Regions from separate parts of the Rheinheimera gaetbuli genome, predicted to be linked through region 1. Evidence: predicted binding sites of a transcription regulator. Region 1 holds the regulator's gene; the other holds the start of a gene.
The links. The regulator FliA, encoded in region 1, starts transcription of late flagellar genes. The targets are predictions, from matches to a motif close to GCTAAAGTTNNNNNNNNNNCNGCCGATA.

Region 1 (9,555 bases):
GTTGCTATCATCCGTTCCAGACCTTTTAATGCTAAAAACTCTGTTTGCACCGGAATAAGAATACGATCGCAGGCAGCAATAGCATTTACCATCAAGACGCCCATAACAGGTGGGCAATCGATCAACACATAGTCATACTCTCTGCTTATTTTTTGCAGAGCTTTTTTCAGCATCAACCCCATGCCCCCCTTAGTGCCAAGGGAGCGGTCAAGGGTTGCCAATGCCATGGAAGAGGGCAAAATGTCCAGGTTTCTCATACCACTTGGACATAAAGATTGCAGGATTTCTTCGCTGCTTATGTCTTTACCACGGATAAAGATATCATACACACTGACTTCAAGCTCTTCAGCGTCAATACCAAAATAGTATGTCAGTGATGCATGCGGATCCGTATCAACCAGCAAGACTTTGTAGCCCCGCTGCGTTAACAATCCTCCCAGCGTCACTGTAGTGGTGGTTTTACCTACCCCACCTTTTTGATTTGCCACTGTCCAAATAACCACTTAGCGTTCCTGTTGTTGCGGTGTTTCTGCATCCGGGTTGTCTTCACGGGTGGTAATACGTATGCCACCACCGGGTAAGGCTATCACTCTGATAGTACCATCTTGCTGCGAGACCTGCTCTAACTGTTGTTGCAACGCCTCTGTCTGTTCCAAATCTTCTGCACTGGGCGCTCGCTGCCCGGTTAATTCTGCCTGATAGCCATAGCGGGAAATTGCGATCACGACTTTACGATTCTCTGCACGGCCTCTGGCTGTATCATTTGTTACGAAAGGATAGTATTGGCCATATCCTTCAATTGCCAGACGCTGAGGTGCTACATTAAGACGCTCCAGCAATCGTAGTACCGACGTAGCCCGGCTTACGGACAACTCCCAGTTGGATGCGAACAGCTCGTTATTAATTGGTATGTTATCAGTATAGCCACGCACCCGGATAAAATTACTCACAGGTGCAATAACACGGCTGATTTCAGCTAATAATACTGCAGCTGATGGCGTTGTAGTAGCGCTGCCACTGGCAAACAATAAACCGCTGTTGAGTTCGATGGTTAGCCAGTTTTCATCCTGTTGTAACTTAGCGACACCTTGTTGCAACAAATTTGCCAGTGCTTTAGTAAGCTCCTGTTCTATTGACTGCAAAGGACTGCCTAGTTTTTTAGCGGCGATGTCAGACAACTGTCGGGCGTCTGCGACTAATTCAGGACCTCTGGCAGGCTGCAACGAGCTGCCGTGTAAATCAAACTCACTTTGCACTGCAGCTTCAGTCAACACAGACTGGCCGCTGACTCCAGTACCCGGCTGAGCAGGTTTATCAAAAATACGGGTAAGACTGTTAGCAAGCACACTATATTGTTCTTCTTTAATCATCGCCATGGCATATAACACAACAAATAAAGCAAACATTAATGTCATGTAATCTGCATAGGATACTAACCAGCGATCCAGCTGCTCGTGTTCTACATGCTTATGCCGCTGCTTATGCCGGTACATTAGCTATCCCGAATGGTAAGCTGCCAGCTTACGTTCAATATTGCGCGGGTTTTCACCATGGGCTATTGATACCAGCCCCTCAACAATTAACTCATGATACAGAGTACGTTGATGCACCAGACTTTGTAATTTATTGCCAATGGGAATAAACAGCAAATTGGCAAAGCCAACACCATAAATTGTCGCAACAAAAGCCGTGGCAATACCCAAGCCAAGCAATTCAGGTTCTGAAATATTGGCCATTGCCTGAATAAGCCCCAGTACAGCACCGACGATGCCTATAGTTGGACTATAGCCACCCATCGCTTCAAAAATACGCGCGCCACGCAGCAGCCGTTCCCGCTCCAGCGTTAGTTCCGCATCCAGTGTGTCTTGCAATACCTTAGGCTCTACACCATCGACGAGTAAATTAAGTCCACGATGTAAAAAAGCATCTGGTTCTGCAAGGGCATCGTTCTCCAACGCTAAAAAGCCGGTAGTACGTGCAGCTGTACCCCAGTGCACAATTCGCTCTACCGTATGTTGTAACGGTAATTGTGCTGGCCGAACTACCCAGGGCAACATTTTCATCCCAAGTACAAACTGATTAAGCGGTGTTTGCAGCATCACGGCGCCAATAGTACCGCCGGTAACAATTAAAAAAGCCGGGAAATGCAGCAGCGTCGACAGAGTGCCACCTTCCATCATAAAGCCACCGGCGACAGCAAAAACTGCCAGCAGAAAGCCACTGATGGCAAGTTTATCCATGCGCCACTTCCGCGATTAACTTAGTTGCCACTTCGTTGAGGCTAACCTCTACATCCATTAAACCCGCGGCTGCAATGGCCTGAGGCATACCATATACCACACAGCTTGCTTCGTCCTGCGCCCAGATTCGCGCCCCATGCTGCTTTAACAACCGCGCACCTTCACGACCATCAGCTCCCATACCGGTTAACACTATTGCTAATACTTTATCGGCATAAACTTTGGCTGCAGTAGCAAACGTAATATCAACACTGGGTTTAAAGGTAATACGTGCAGAGTCGTCTTCTTTGATGCGCAGCCTGGCTTCACGTTCGCTGCCTTCAATTAACATTTGCTTACCACCAGGGGCCAGATAAGCCACGCCGGGACGCAACACATCGTTGTCCTGCGCTTCACGTACCTCAACTTTAGCCAATGAGTTCAGACGTTGAGCAAAGGCGCCGGTAAAGGCTGCCGGCATGTGCTGGATCAAAACAATGGGCAGTGGGAAGTCTGCTGGCAAGGCAGTAATAATTCGCTGCAGTGCAACCGGCCCTCCGGTAGAGGTGCCAATAGCCACCAATTTATAATTTTTACCACTAGGCTGAAAACGAGCACCAGGTGCTGCAACACGCTCGCTTAATTTTGGACGCTCAAAGTTGCTGCGGGTTAACGCCGGGCGCTCTGCAAGTCTAGCTGCAACTGTGTCAGGTCTGCTGCTAAGCCCGCTACTAAATGTTGGCCGACCAAGCTGTCGCTTTCGCGCTACGGCCCGGACCCTGTCACGCAGCATTTGCCCTGCTTCGTCTTTATCGCGGGCGATATCTTCAAATTTTTTTGGCAAAAAATCGACAGCTCCTGCTTCAAGAGCATCTAACGTTGCCTTAGCGCCTTCATGCGTCAACGACGAAAACATTAAAATAGGAATACGCTGTTGCTGCATAATTTGCCGTACGGCAGAGATACCATCAAGCACGGGCATCTCAACATCCATAGTAATCACGTCTGGCTTTAATGCTAATGCCTTATCGACAGCTTCCTGGCCATTCACTGCAGTATCGACTAACTCAATATCGCCATCTTTAGTCAGGATCTCTGTCAGGCGGCGGCGAAAAAAACTCGAGTCGTCAACCACTAACACCTTAATCGCCATATAATTCTCTCTTTAGGCGTTTATTTTGTTGAAGCGATCAAATTTAATTTTTGATTTCTTCGCGTAGTGTTTCAGTAAGTTTGGTACATCAAGGATCAATGCAATACCACCATCTGAGGTAATCGTTGCACCAGCCATACCTGGTGTGCCTTGCAATAGCGCATCCAGAGGTTTTATTACCACCTCTTCCTGGCCTATCAGCGAGTCAACCACAAAACCAACCTGCTGGGTACCAATTTGCACGATAACCACATGACCCTGGCCACGGCGACGCTGTTTATCAGAGCCTTTAACCAGCCAATGCTCCAGGAAAAACAGCGGTATAGCTTTTTCACGTACAATCACCGTAAGCTGACCGTCTACAACATTAGTTTTGTCTAAATCCAAATGGAATATTTCACTAACCCCAGCCAATGGCAATGCAAAGGTTTGCTGACCAACCACCACCATCAACGTCGGCAGAATGGCTAATGTCAGCGGCACCTTTATTTCAAGCAAGGTGCCCTCACCCATTTTCGAGTGAATATGCACAGTACCGTTCAGCTGAGTGATCTTAGTTTTTACCACATCCATGCCAACACCGCGGCCGGAGATATCCGAAATCTGTTCTTTTGTAGAGAAACCCGGGGCAAAAATCAGGTTAAATGCTTCAGTATCTGACATTCGGGCTGCTGCATCGGTATCTAGAATGCCACGTTTGATAGCGATACCTTTTAACTTTTCCGGATCCATACCAGCGCCATCATCATGGATAGTCAGCAAAATATGGTCACCTGCCTGCGCCGCGGCGAGCTTGACAGTACCGGTACGTTTTTTACCAGCTTTTTGCCTGATTTCAGGCATCTCAATGCCGTGGTCAACAGAGTTTCGTACTAAGTGCACTAAAGGATCGGCCAGAGCTTCAACTAAATTTTTATCTAGATCTGTCTCTTCGCCTTCAAGCACCAACTCAATGTCTTTTTGCAGCGAACGCGCCAGATCCCTTACTACGCGCGGGAAGCGGCCAAACACCTTTTTAATCGGCTGCATTCGCGTTTTCATTACCGCGCCCTGAATATCAGCTGTAACAACATCCAGGTTAGAGATGGCTTTACTCATTTCTTCGCTTTGAACTGTACCTGACAAGCTGACCAGACGGTTGCGCACCAACACCAGCTCGCCAACCATATTCATGATCTGGTCAAGCCGCTTAGTATCAACCCGGACTGTTGTTTCAGCCTGAGCTGCTTGCTGTGTAGCTGCGGCTTTATCTGCGGCCACTGCTACTGGCGCTACTGGCGCTGCTACAGCTTTAGTTTCTACCGGTGCTGCAGGCGCAGCTTTTGGCGCTGGCGCAGCGGCTGGTGCAACTGTAGCTGGTTTGGCAATATCTACCGGCGCTTTACCTTTGCCATGCAGCTGATCTAACAAGGCTTCAAATTCAGCATCATCTATTTCATCAGCTGCCTTGGCGCTGGCAGGCGTTGTCGGCTTAGCTGGCGGCGAGGGCTCGGCTGTACTAACGGATGTTTCCGGAACAAATGAGCCTTTACCATGCAACTGATCTAAAATTGCTTCGAACTCATCGTCGGTAATATCGTCATTACCGCCGTTGGCTGCAACCGCAGCAGCAGGGGCAACCGTAGCAGTTGGGCCACCCTTTTTGCCGTGTAGCTCATCCATTAGGTTATCGAATTCATCATCTGTTATTTCATCTATACCACCAGTGCCTGGTGCAGAAACAGGTGCAGGTGCAGGTGCAGCAGCGACCGGTGCTACAACAGGTTCAGGCTTAGCAACAGAAGGCGGCGCTTGACCAGTATCAGGTTCACTGTAATGATGCAGAGCGTCTAATAGTTCAGTCGCTGCTGGTGTTAGGGGTTGGCGGTTTTGTACTTCAACAAACATGGCATTAATGCTGTCAAGCGACTGCAAGATGACATCCATCAGCTCGGGTGTAACGCGACGCTTACCTGTGCGCAGGATATCGAACACGTTTTCAGCACCATGGCAAGCATCGACCAGTTCACCCAGCGACAGAAAGCCGGCACCACCTTTGATAGTATGAAAACCACGGAAAATCGCATTAAGCAAATTTGCATCGTCCGGATTATTCTCCAGCTCTACCAGCTGTTCCTGCAGTAATTCAAGAATTTCACCGGCTTCAACCAGGAAGTCCTGCAGTATATCCTCATCCATATCAAAGCTCATGCAAAGACACCTCTGTTAAAAACCTAAACTGGACAATAAGTCATCAACGTCATCCTGACCACTAACCACATCGTCTCGCTCAGCTGCATCAATAATCGGGCCTTCAGCTTCATGTGCTTTGGGCTTGTTTTTGGCTGGTTTAGCAGGCTTCGCTTCCATCGCCATCATCATACTTGACTGACCAAAGGCGGTGAGCAGACCAATCAGGCTTTCTTCTACTTCACGCACCAGCTCAATGACACGGCGAAGGATCTGGCCAGTTAGATCCTGATAATCCTGCGCCATTAACACGTCGGTTAGTAATGAGTTAAGCGTAGCAGTGTCTGCACCGGCCTGGTTTAAAAAACCATCAAGGTTGTGGCACAACGTTTTGAATTCGCTAAGTTGCAACTGGCGCTGCATCAGTTTTTGCCATTGTGGCGCTATACCGTTCAAACCCTGAGTTAGTTGGTCAGCAATAGGTAAGCAGGATTCAACAGCATCCATGGTGCGATTGGCCGCTTGCTCTGTCATATCAATGACATGATTTAGCCGCTTTTTTGCATCAGGGATATCTTCTTCCAGCAAGTTGCTCAGTGATGGGTCAATCTGGAAGTTTTTTAATGAATCGTGCAACTGACGAGTCAGTTTGCCCACTTCAGCAAATAGTTCAGAAGAGCCCGGCACAGCAAGCTGCTGCACCAGTTCGTTGGCCGCATCGTGTTGCTCCATCTCCAGCAACTGCACCAGTTCCCGGGCTTGCTCCAGTGAAATCAACGGCGCCGTAATTGCAGACATAGCAACGCTCCTTTGTCAGTTACGGTTAGCCGATCCGTTCAAATACTTTAGCTAACTTCTCTTGCAGAGTGGCTGCGGTAAAAGGTTTAACAATATAGCCATTAACACCGGCCTGAGCCGCAGCAATAATTTGTTCTTTTTTCGCTTCTGCCGTTACCATAAGTACGGGAATGTGTTTAAGCTTGGCATCAGCGCGTATAGCACGCAGTAAGTCGATGCCTTGCATCCCGGGCATGTTCCAGTCAGTAACGACGAAATCGAAGTCACCATTCTGCAGCATAGGTAAAGCTGTACTGCCGTCATCTGCTTCAGATACATTAGTAAAGCCAAGATCACGTAACAGATTTTTTATTATCCGTCTCATAGTTGAAAAATCATCAACCACAAGAATTTTCATGTTTTTATCCAAAATCCCCTCCGACGAGATATAACTTTTTATCTCAGAATAGGTTACAACCAATCCTGCATTCTGGCTTTCAATCTGACCAAGGCCTGACTATGAATCTGACTGATGCGGGATTCGCTGACATTCAGCACGGCCCCTATCTCTTTCAAATTCAGTTCGTCATTATAATACAGCGAAAGCACTAATGCTTCACGCTCCGGTAAATTACTGATAGTTCTGACAAGAGCCTGCTGAAACGCCTCATTTGCCTGACTTTCATATAAGTGATCGGCATCGGTGTCATCAGAAGTTACCAGTACATCCTGCGAAATACCAAGATCTTCAATGCCAATAATACGACCACTGCTGATATCACTTAACATATGATGGTATTCATCCAGAGAGATATCAAGTTTTTCAGCAACTTCTGTATCTTTTACATCCCGCCCCAGCACACCTTCGAGTTCTGCTATTGTCTCAGCTATCAATCTGGCATTACGATGCACTGAACGCGGCGTCCAATCGCCACGACGCATTTCGTCGAGCATAGCTCCCCGAATACGGATACCGGCAAAGGTTTCAAAACTGGCTCCTTTGCTACCGTCAAAATTTTTCGCTGCTTCAATCAGACCTATCATCCCCGATTGAATCAGATCATCTGCCTGTACACTGGCAGGCAAACGTGCTAGTAAATGATAAGCAATGCGTTTGACTAAAGGCGCATGCCGTTCGACCATTTGCTGCATATGGTCGACACCGCCATAAGCTGCAATCCGGCTATTCACGCAATACCTCTATCGCTTTGCGGCTGCACTAACTGTTCCAGGAAAAACTCCAGATGGCCTGAAGCTGTCGCAGGCAGCGGCCACTTTACAGCCTTTAAAGCCAAAGACTTTATTGCCATGCTGGCAGCCGTTCGTGGAAAAGCATCAACAAAAGCTTTTTGCTTTCGCGCCGCTTTACGTACATTTTCATCATAAGGAATAGTAGCTACCAGCTCCAGACTGACATCTAAGAAACGGTCAGTTACCCGGGTAAGTTTACTAAACAGCTCTTGGCCTTCCTTCAAACTTCGCACCATGTTGGCGACAATCTTAAATTTTTCTACACCGTGATCACGGCTCAGAATTTTCATTAATGCATACGCATCAGTGATCGAGGAAGGCTCATCGCACACCACCACCATTACATCCTGTGACGCGCGGGAAAAACTTAACACCATATCTGAAATGCCCGCCGCTGTATCAACCAGCATAACATCTACCGGCGTTTTCAATTCACTGAAAGCACGAATTAAGCCTGCATGTTCTGCTGGTGTTAGTTCTGTCATGTTTTGTGAACCGGACGTTGCGGGAATAATTTTAATGCCCAGAGGTCCATCAATAATAATGTCATCCAGTTCAGCTTCGCCGGACAACACATGTGATAAGTTTTTTTCGACCCGAAGGCCTAACATAACGTCGCAGTTGGCCAACCCCAGATCAGCGTCAAGCACTAACACACGCTTGCCCAACTGCGATAGCGCCATGGCAAAGTTCAGCGTAACGTTAGTTTTACCCACGCCGCCTTTACCACCGGTAACTGATATTACTTTTACCATCTGCTTATTCATTTTTCTCAGGCCATTGGCTTGATCGTCAGTATTGTCATGACTATGCATAGGTTCCGTCCGCCCGGCTCTCTTCATATTGATACCATTGATGAGCCGTACTACTTTGTGCGATTCGTAATTGTTCTGCGTGTTGCACCAGGCTTTGTGCATCGGCAACAGCTATATCTTCAGGTACACGCTGGCCGTTAGTCAAGTAGCTAAGAGGCAATGCGTTTTGCACTGCCACGTTAATAACCTCACCCAAACTTAAGCATTCGTCAAGTTTGGTGAAAATACAACCTGACAACGGAATGCGTTTAAAATGAGATACGCTTTCCTGCATCACTCTAGCCTGTGCAGTGGCAGACAATACCAGATAACTTTTTATTTTGACACGACTATTATGAACCAGCGTAGCAAGTTTTTCTGCTAAACGTACATCACGTTGGCTCATGCCCGCGGTATCGATCAGGATTAATTTGCGTTGCTGCATTTGTGTCAATAACACCGACAACTCATTACTGTCTTTTGCTTGCTTCACCGGGCAGCCAATAATACGGCCAAAAGTGGCAAGTTGTTCAAAGGCACCAATGCGAAAACTGTCGGTGGTAATTAGCGCCACCTGATCAGCACCATGGCGCCGGGCGAACTCAGCCGCCAGCTTAGCCACAGTGGTGGTTTTGCCAACGCCGGTTGGCCCAACCAGCGCGATAATGCCGCCGCGACGCAGTATATCATCGTTGGTAGTACTAAGTTGTCCAGCCAGTAACTCCAACGCTGCCTGCCAGGCATCGCTGCTGTTTAGATCTTCCGGCATAAAGCACGCCAGCTGGTCTGCCATTTGTTCAGATAACCCTAACTGGCGCAGGTTATCAATCACCAACGCCCGCACCGGTTCGCGCCTTGCTAAATCCTGCCACATCAAACCTGACACCTGATGCTGTAACAACTGACGCATAGACAGCATTTCGTTGTGCATAGCATCCATTTGCTGCTGTAACAACTTTGCCTGTTGCTCTTGCTGCTTGGTTATTTCATTTAATTGCGCGCTGCTGACAGCGGATGTCGCGCCAGAAGTTTGACGTTCAAACTGTGCGGCTCTTACTTCAGGCTGTGGCTGCCGCGCTTTTGTTGCCACTGCAGCGTGCTTTTGCGGATGAGCCACCTGCTGTTTAATCATCTGCCTTGCCAGCAAGGCTTTTAGTGAGTCAGCCGGCGCTTCTGCGCTATCAGCGTCGTC
Region 2 (9,555 bases), on a different contig from region 1:
TTGTGCCAACTGCTGGTTTTTTTGTTGCTCATATACCTGCAGTAGCACCAGCTCCGCCGTCGGCATCGCTGCCGAGCGCTGCGAACCTGCCGGCAACATGGCCAACTGCCAGCCAATCAGCCCCACTAACAGCAACGCCGCTGCACTGGCCCAGTAACCCAGTGGCGGCCTGGCCGGTCTGCGATCCGGCAGACGGCTAACAATATCGGTCCACAGCTCGCGCTCTGGCGCGATGTTGTTATTTAAACTGCGGATAGCGTCATCTAACTGATATTCATTCATCGGCTAACCACTCCTGTAATAATTGTCTGGCCCGGTGATACTGTGCCTTTGACGTGCCTTCGGCTATACCCAACATGGCAGCTATTTCACGGTGCCCATACCCCTCGATGGCAAACAACACAAATACGGCTCTGGCCTGATGCGGTAAGCGCACTATGGCGTGCTCTAACGGTGCCTGCAAACTGTGGCAGGGCACCGTTTGTTCTGTCAGTTCCAGCTCATCGCTGCTGTCGGTCAGGCGTAGATATTTTTCCTGACGCCAGATATCTATCGCCGTGCGGGTGGCAATGCTGTGCAGCCAGGTGGTAAAACTGCTGTCACCGCGAAACGTTGGTAACTGCTGCCAGACTTTTAAAAAAATATCCTGACTGGCTTCTTCGGCTTTTTGCCGGTTTGCCAACAGCCGCAAACAAATGGCATACACCCGGCCAATAAACTGCTGATACAGCACTTTAAAGGCGAGCTTATCGCCCTCTTTCGCCGCATCGATTGCCGCTGCAAGCTCCATCAACCCTATAGCCTTTTATTGTATTGTTTGACTGATTAGTCGATAGCGTACTGCCAAAGGTTTAAAGCACAGATATTTTTTTTAAAAAAGAAAAAACGGGAGCAAGCTCCCGTCACTAACTAGTGAGATATAATCCAGGAAGGAAGGTAGAACAGGCGCAAGTATGCGGGCACCCTGTGTCATTTGTGTTACATGCCGGAGACAATTTAATGAAACAGGCAGAAATTAGAATATTAATGGCAGATAACATCAATCTGATCTCAAGGCAACGTCTGGCAAAGTGGATAGCGCATTGTGGCTGGTGCTCGCGCCGCGCTGCAGAACGCTTAATTAGCGCGGGCGTTGTCAGCATTAATGGTAAGCCGGGTAAGCACACCGACCTGGTTGGTGAAACTGATCAAATCAGTATCGGCCAGCAGCCGTTGCCGGTAGCTGCACAACGACAATACTGGCTGTATCACAAACCCATTGGCGTAGACTGCAACAACAGGCCGGACGATCCGGCCAGCCTTTATCATGTGTTAATGCAGTTACCGCAGCGTTTATTTGCCGTAGGACGGTTGGATAAAGACTCCAGCGGCTTGCTGCTGCTAACTAATGACGGCATCCTGAGCCAACAGCTTATGCACCCGGATCACTATCACAACAAAACCTATATCGTCGACACCGACAAAGCGATCAATACCGCTTTTGTGCAACAAATGGCGGCAGGAGTAAGCTGGACACTGGGAACAAAAAGTTACAGCTCCAGGCCTTGCCAGGTTAGTGCCAGTGGCGCTGCGCAATTTCAAATTGTGCTGACTGAGGGCCAACACCGGCAAATTCGCTACATGTGTAAGACCTTAGGCTATCGCGTAACATCGCTTAAACGTGTGGCGCTGGGCACACTGCAATTGGCTGACTTACCCAGCGGTGCCTACCGGCCACTAACACCATCAGAGCTGACTGGCCTTCAGCGCCTTAACGCGCAGCCAAAGCCACAAACACAATAGCAAGGTTACGCCATACATTAACAAGGCCCCCACTACCACGCCGTGCCAGTTGAGCCATTGCCAGAACGGCTGCAAATACAGGCCTCCGCTGCTGGCGCCAACATAGTAAAACACCAGATACAATGCACTGGCGCTGGCTTTGGCGCGGCTGGCGCATTGGTTAACCCAGCTACTGGCCAGCGAATGGGTAAGAAAAAAGCCAAACGCATTGATAAAAAACCCCAGCACGATTAACCACAGACTGGAGCTAAGCGTTATTAACGTGCCCAAAATGAGTATGATCACACCCAGCGCCATACCTAGTGGCACGGGCAGCTGCTGCGCCACGCGGCCGGAAATAGCTGAGCCGAAGGTGCCTGTAAAGTAAGTAATAAACAACAGGCCAATCCAAAAACTGGACAGGCTGTAAGGGGCATCTGCCAGCACAAAGCCAATATAGGTGTACTGGTTTAGGAAAATAAAAAAGTTTAACCCACCAATAAGGTAGGTTAACAACAACAGCGGCCGGCGCAGATGAAACCAGTTGTCAACGCAGGCCTGGCGCAAACTAAATGGTTTAGCAACAAAGGTCTTGCTCGCCGGCAAATAGCGCCAGATAAAGTAACAACTTAATACACCGAGCAACGCAACCGGCCAAAATGCCCATTGCCAGTGGCCAAGATCTGCCAGAGCGCCGGCCATTAGCCGGCCGCTGATCCCGCCTAACGAATTAGCACTGATATAAAAACCGACAGCCGCGACCATGGCTGGCTTGCTATAGGTTTCGCCCATCCAGGCAATGGCAATAGCCGGTAAACCGCCAAGAAATATACCCTGCACGGCCCGCCAGAATACCAGGGCGCTAAAGCTGTCTACCTGAGTCAGCGCCAGCGTACTTAGTGTCATACCTGTCAGGGTAAGCAAAAGCAGATTTTTCCGGCCCCAGGCATCGGACAACGCCGCATAAACCAGCAATGATACGCCCAAACACAGTGTGCCCGCAGTGTAAGCCCAGCTGGCTTGTAGTGGTGTCAGGCCAAACTCGCGACTGAGCTGAGGTAACAAAGGTTGTAGCAGATGTAAGTTAGCAAATACCACCACAGCCGCTAAACATAAGGCAAAAGCAGAGCGATAAAAAGCAGCGGTTTTATAATCAATCAAAGCCAGCAGCCCAACGACGAAGGAAGGCGCCATTATAAAACGATTTGCCGGCCCAGACGAGCAACAAAAAACAGCTAAAGTTTAACTAAGCACCGCCGATAACCTGCTACAGACTATACTAAAGCGACTATTTCAGGAGCTCACTCATGGCCATAATACCAGGTAACAATGCAGCTGCCGTCGGCAATACCAGGCAAGGCAATAGTGCAACAAAAGCAGATACCGCTAAAACCGATACCACTGCCGGCCAAACCAGCGGCAAAAGTGCCGCCGCCCAGGCAAAACAAGCACAAAATGTTGCCATACTGCGCGCCAATGAACAGGTATCGCTGCGCAGCAATAATGATACCCTAAGCTTGTTATACAAAACCGCTCTCGAGGGCATAAACGCCGAATTAGCACCGGTACTGGGTGAAAATGCCGCGCAAAAAGTCTACGACTCGGGTATCGACACCTCACCCGAAGCCACGGCTGATCGCATTGTCGCGTTTGCCACTGCGTTTTACAGCCGTTATAAGGAACTGGCCGCTGCTGAAACAGAAGAGCAAACTCTGGACAATTTTATGGCGCTGATAACGCCCGGAGTGGAGAAAGGCTTTAGCGACGCTAAAGATATTCTGAAAAGCCTTAAAGTTTTCGAGGGTGACATAGAAACCGGCGTAAACAGCACCTACGATTTAGTGACTCAGGGCTTGGCCAACTTTCGGCAAAAAATGCTCGAACTGGCGGCGAACCCACCAGCCGACGACAATGTCAGCACAGGCAATAACAGCTCTGACAATGACAATAAAGAAAACGGCTGACAGTCTTTTTAAAACGACTATCAGTCAAGCTACTGCTTATCTGCCGGTTCAATTGCCGATATGCGGGTGACCAGTAGCTGATCAATTTTATAGCTGTCAATATCAACCACTTCGAACTTATAGCCGCTGTGTAATACAAAATCAGTCCGCTTTGGAATTTTGCGCAGCGTATACATCATAAAACCGGCGATGGTTTCGTAGTTTTCCGCATCAGGAAAACTACTGATGTCCAATACCCGCATAACATCCTGTAGCGGTGTTAAGCCCTCAACCAGCCAGGAATTAGCATCGCGTGCTACTATTTGATCCTCTTCAGAGCTTACCAACTCTCCCATTACGATACTCATTACATCCTTTAGCGTAATAATACCCACCACCAAGGCGTATTCGTTCATGATAATGGCAAAATCGACCCCTGCCGATTTAAAGTGCTCCAGCACCTCATATAACGACAGCGTATCCGGAATAATTAGCGGCGCCCGTACTATGCCCTCTTTTTTCAGAGATATTGGCTGATCATGCAACACCTGTAGCAAAATATCGCGGGTATCAACATAGCCCACCACCTTATCCAGCACGCCATCAACCACCAGAAACTTGGCATGCGGATGCTCAGCCAACTTTGATTTAATATTGTCTTGTGACTCATTTAACGGGAAAAATATCAGGCTTTCGCGCGCCGTCATCGCTGACGTTACAGTGCGGGATTCCATGTCAAACACGTTTTCCAGTAACTGATGCTCGTGCTCCTGCAATACGCCAGCCTGGGCACCTGCCTCCATCATGGCGATAATATCTTCCGGCGTAATATCGTCTTTGCGCATGGTAGGTACTTTAAACAAGCTAAAGCAGACATTAGCCAAACCGTTAAACAGCCAGACAAAGGGTTTAAGAAAAGTGATCAAAAACAGCATTGGTGTGACCACTTTTAGCGCTATGGTCTCAGGCGCAATCATCGCAAGCCGCTTTGGCATCAAATCGGCAAACAGAATAAACAGCGAGGTGACAAAAAATACCGATATAGCAAACGCTAACGACGGCAGCCAGCTGCCAGTAAAAAACACCGCCAGCAAACTATTAAAATAAGGTGTAAACGCCGACTCACCCAAAATACCGCCTAAAATGGCTACCGCATTCAAACCAATTTGTACAACCGTAAAAAAGTTGCCCGGGTGTTCTTGCAGCGCCAACACTTTTTCTGCGTTAAGGTTACCCTCTGACGCCAGTAAACGTAAACGCATTTTACGTGATGCAGCCAATGCTATCTCTGATACCGAAAAAAACGCACTGGCGCTGACCAGTAATAACATCAGTAATATATATTCCAGCGTGGTCATAGCGGCTCCGGCCTGATTGTCTGTTGCACAGCATATTTATACTTGCGCAGTATAGCGTTGTTAGATGAAGAAAAATGCTAAGCTGCTGAAAATATTCAAAGGAATTTTTCAGCCTGCTAATGCCAGTTTACTTTACTGCAGCTATACTTCAGCCGATCCTAAAGAAACCCGTGGAGGGGTTATGAAAAAACTGTTAGTTCCTGTCGTGGCGCTGCTGCTGAGCATGCCTGCCATTGCTAATGATCAATTAGCCGCCAGCATCTGTGGCTATATCAAAGATGACAACCGCAATCAGCTGCGCAAGATGCTAACGGATAACAAGTTAAACGTGCGCAATATTTATGACAGCGTAAAATGCAATAACGAAAATATGCTGCAATTTGCTATTCGCAGCGATGCCTATGAATCGGGTACCTTTATTGTTAAACAAATGCCAGCGAAAACCCTGGCAGAGTTTGACTACCCAGCCTGGGCAAGTAGCAATGGTTTTGAAGCCTCACCCTTAGTAAATGAAATTCGTGCCCGTATCGGCCAATAACCTGACTCGCTGTAGCGCCTGAGCAGGCGCTACAGCGATATCAAGTTTTCATTTGATACATATCAAACCGTAAATCTGCACTTGTTGTACATTTAACGACCTACTTCCCTACTTGGTAGAGGTACAACATGAGTACAGTACTGAGTGTTATTTTAGCGGGTGGCGCCGGTAAACGGTTGCAACCCTTAACGTTAAACCAAGCGAAACCGGCACTAAATTTTGTGTTTCGCCGCCGTATTGTTGACTTCGTTCTTAGCAATCTGTTGCATTCAGGCTTCCATCATCTGCTGGTATTAACGCAGTATCAGCCACATCGTTTACACAACCATATAAAGCGGCACTGGCTGGCACGCTTTAAACAACATGGCAGTTTAACGTGCTGCCAGGCGCCTGCGACGCTGAATATCGGTACTGCAGGGGCAGTAGCTCGCGAGCTCAATATAATCCGTGATTATCAGCCAGAACATGTCGCCGTGCTCAGCGCCGACCACATCTATAAAATGGATTATCGTCAGATGCTGCAGTTTCACCAGCAGCAACAGGCAGATTTAACCGTAGCAGCAGTTGCAGTGCCGGTTGAGCAAGCACGCCAGTTTGGTGTGTTTATTGTCGATGCTAATAATTGTATTCAGGGTTTTATTGAAAAGCCACAAAGCGAGGTGCCGCAAATACCAAAGCGCCCCGGATATGCCCTGGTGTCTATGGGCAATTATTTGTTTAGCACCAAAGCACTGGAGCAAGCACTTAATAGCATAACACCTGGCCAACATGTCGATTTTGGCTGCCATATTATACCGCAGCTTATAAACACTGGCCGGGCCTGCGTATATGATTTTAGCAACAACACATTGCCAGGCGAACAAAGCCTGCCGCATTACTGGCGCGATGTGGGAACTTTAAACAGCTACTTTGCCACCAAGCTCGACGTACTAAGCCACGCAGACTGGCTGGCGGGTGGTAAACAGCAGTGGCCAATACTGGGCCGCCGCAGTTGTAGTGAGCGTATTGGCCAGGTTGGAATAGCACTGCACAAACACCGCTATGCCTGGCTCAGTGCCACTACGCCACTGGCACCGGCGAAATATCAGCATGCTTTGTACTGTTAACAGCTTAAATTAAGGCAAAAGCCAGTGCCAGGCTACGGCCACTCAGTAACAGGCTAATTAGCAGCACTGCTACGCCGAGCACATTCTGCCAGCGGCTGTTTTTATAAGCTGCCAGTACGCTGTGATTCATGGCTAATAGCAAACACAAACAAATCAGTGGCAGTAAAATGCCGTTGGCTACCTGCGCAAACCAGATCACACTTAGCGGCCGAATGCCAAGCGAGGATAACAGTACGCCAATGATGATAATAGTCAGCCAGGTGACACGAAATAAAACCTGATTAAGATCAATAGGCTTGCCCATAATCCCCGCCAGCGCATAGGCTGCTGCCAGCGGAGCCGTTATCGCAGAGGATAATCCGGCCGCCACTAGCCCCAAGGCAAGGCACCAGGTAGCAGCGCTGCCAAATAACGGTGTTAGACTTTGCGCCAGTTGCGAGACATTCTCTAACTGCTGGTTGCTGCCAAAAAAAGCCGCCGCAGCCGTAGACACTATCGCAATGGAGATAATGCCGCCAAGCGGAATAGCCACAGCGATGTCTGCACGTGAGGCGCTAAGCGCTGCTGCAGTATCAATTTGGCTTTTCGGCCATTTTTGCGCCGCACTGGCGGCATGCAAAAACAAAGAATACGGCACCACGGTAGTACCAATCAGGGCTACAACCGTCAACATGGCACCATCCGGCAGCTGTGGCCAAACAGCGCCGCGAAGCAGCGCCAGCAAATCGGGTTTAGTAAGCAGCATAGTACCAATAAACGCCAGGCTCATCAGCAGCACCAGTACAATCAGGCATCGCTCAATCCATTTGTATTGGCCAAACCACAACACTGTTGCAGCAACAGCACCAAACACAAGCGGCCACAGATTAACCGTACTTAAAAGTTGCCCAGGCTGCAGCAGCTTAATATCACCAAATAATGCAGCAGCACCCAGAGCTGCCCCGCTGATATTGCCGGCCTGATAAGCGCTGTTACCTACAACAATAGCCGCAATAACCAACAGTAACAGCGGCCAACGCAGCAGCGGCGCACTCACCAGCGTACGCAGGTTCTCTCCCAAACCACGGCCGGTGACAATACCCAGCCTGGCGGCCATTTCCTGCAACACCATAGTAGCAAGTACGGAAAACAGCAGCGCCCATAACAGTGCATAACCATAGTTAGCGCCGGCCAATGATGCGGTAATGACCGTGCCGGGGCCAATAAAAGCGGCGGTGACTAAGGTTGCCGGACCAAAACTGAAGGTTTTTGTTGTCATTAGAAGTGGTTAACATGGAAGCATGGCGCTACCTTAACATAAGGCAGCGCCGGTAGATCAAGCAGTAGTTATAACAAAGCTACGTGCGTATACAGATACTCACGCCGGTGCTGCTCAACAATGTCCTCTGCCAGTTGCTGCTAAACAGGCTTCTCAGCTGTTTCATCATCACTAACAACTACCGGCAACATATCTGCACGACTAATGCCCAGTATTTGCGCCAGCGCGCTGGCGACATACACTGACGAGTACGTGCCTACCGCAATACCAAATAACAATGCAGTAGCAAAACCATGAATTAGCGCACCGCCCATGTAAAACAGCACTACCAGCACCAACACTGTTGTCAGTGATGTTATTACCGTACGGTTTAGGGTTGAGGTTATCGCTTCGTTAATCGTTTCGGCTACCGAAGCATCACGCAATTTGCGAAAACTCTCCCGAATGCGGTCAAACACCACTATGGTATCGTTAATCGAGTAACCAATCAGCGCCAGTATTGCCGCCAATACGGTTAGATCAAATTCCAGCTGCAATACGGAAAACAGCCCCAGCGTTAATATAACGTCATGCGCCAACGCCGCCACAGCGCCCACCGACAGCCGCCACTCAAAGCGCATGGCCACATACGCCAGTATGCCCAGCAAGGCCACCAACATGGCCAGGCCGCCATCCTGTTTTAACTCTTCGCCTACACTGGGGCCAACAAATTCTAAGCGGCGCTTAGTTACCGGCGCAGTTTGTAATGTGTTCAGGGCCGTTACCACACTATCGCCCAGGCTAGCTTGGTCAATAGCCGGGCGCAGCGGTATGCGGATCATCACATCACGGCTGGTACCAAATAGCTGCACCACCGCATCGCCATAACCCGCGCTATCCAAAGTTTGGCGCACGGCCACTAAATCAGCGGCCTGCTCAAAACCGACTTCAATAACAGTGCCGCCGGTAAAATCCAGCCCCCAGTTTATCCCCTTGGTAGCCAAAGACAGCAACGAGCCCAGCAGTAACAGCACAGATAAGGCTACTGCCCAGCCTTTGTAGCGCATAAAGCTTAGCGGAGCAGAAAATTTAAATACTTGCATAACGCGCTCCTTAAAGTGGCAGTGACTGCAAACGGCGGCCACCCCAACATAAATTAACCAGTAGACGGGTGCCGACCACAGCAGTAAAAATTGAGGTGATAATGCCAATAGCCAATGTTACGGCGAAGCCTTTAACCGGGCCGGTGCCAACACCAAACAGGATCAGCGCTACCAGTAAGGTGGTGATGTTAGCATCGGCTATGGTGGCAAACGCTCGGTCATAGCCCAGGTGTATTGCTTGCTGCACCGAGCGTCCCTCGGCAAGCTCCTCGCGAATACGTTCAAATATCAGTACATTGGCATCTACCGCCATGCCCACGGTAAGCACTATGCCCGCCAGGCCGGGTAACGTCAGGGTGGCTCCCGGGATCAGCGACAGCAAGCAGATGATAAACACCAGATTAACCAGCAGTGCAATGTTGGCTACCATGCCAAAGGCCTTGTAATACACCAACATAAACAGCAGTACAGCTGCCATGCCCCAGGCAATAGCCGTTAAGCCAAGTGTA

Region 2: ACYVIC_RS11510 (DUF5610 domain-containing protein) is a predicted target of FliA. The motif match lies at 2,996-3,023, and genes of this name have one in related genera.

The regions. Positions count from the first base shown of each region.
Region 1 is NZ_BAAGTL010000016.1:37,118-46,672, reverse strand. Features, by position in the region: gene ACYVIC_RS12920 (ParA family protein) at 1-503, opposite strand, end outside; gene ACYVIC_RS12915 (flagellar motor protein MotB) at 504-1,493, opposite strand; gene ACYVIC_RS12910 (flagellar motor protein) at 1,497-2,240, opposite strand; gene ACYVIC_RS12905 (protein-glutamate methylesterase/protein-glutamine glutaminase) at 2,233-3,372, opposite strand; gene ACYVIC_RS12900 (chemotaxis protein CheA) at 3,385-5,562, opposite strand; gene ACYVIC_RS12895 (protein phosphatase CheZ) at 5,578-6,339, opposite strand; gene cheY (chemotaxis response regulator CheY) at 6,365-6,736, opposite strand; gene ACYVIC_RS12885 (RNA polymerase sigma factor FliA) at 6,790-7,509, opposite strand; gene ACYVIC_RS12880 (MinD/ParA family protein) at 7,506-8,384, opposite strand; gene flhF (flagellar biosynthesis protein FlhF) at 8,377-9,555, opposite strand, start outside.
Region 2 is NZ_BAAGTL010000012.1:190,362-199,916, reverse strand. Features, by position in the region: gene ACYVIC_RS11530 (hypothetical protein) at 1-282, opposite strand, end outside; gene ACYVIC_RS11525 (RNA polymerase sigma factor) at 275-790, opposite strand; gene ACYVIC_RS11520 (pseudouridine synthase) at 1,000-1,782, shown strand; gene ACYVIC_RS11515 (MFS transporter) at 1,726-2,955, opposite strand; gene ACYVIC_RS11510 (DUF5610 domain-containing protein) at 3,069-3,725, shown strand; gene paeA (polyamine export protein PaeA) at 3,755-5,062, opposite strand; gene ACYVIC_RS11500 (DUF3718 domain-containing protein) at 5,244-5,600, shown strand; gene ACYVIC_RS11495 (sugar phosphate nucleotidyltransferase) at 5,729-6,706, shown strand; gene ACYVIC_RS11490 (Nramp family divalent metal transporter) at 6,711-7,964, opposite strand; gene secF (protein translocase subunit SecF) at 8,105-9,046, opposite strand; gene secD (protein translocase subunit SecD) at 9,057-9,555, opposite strand, start outside.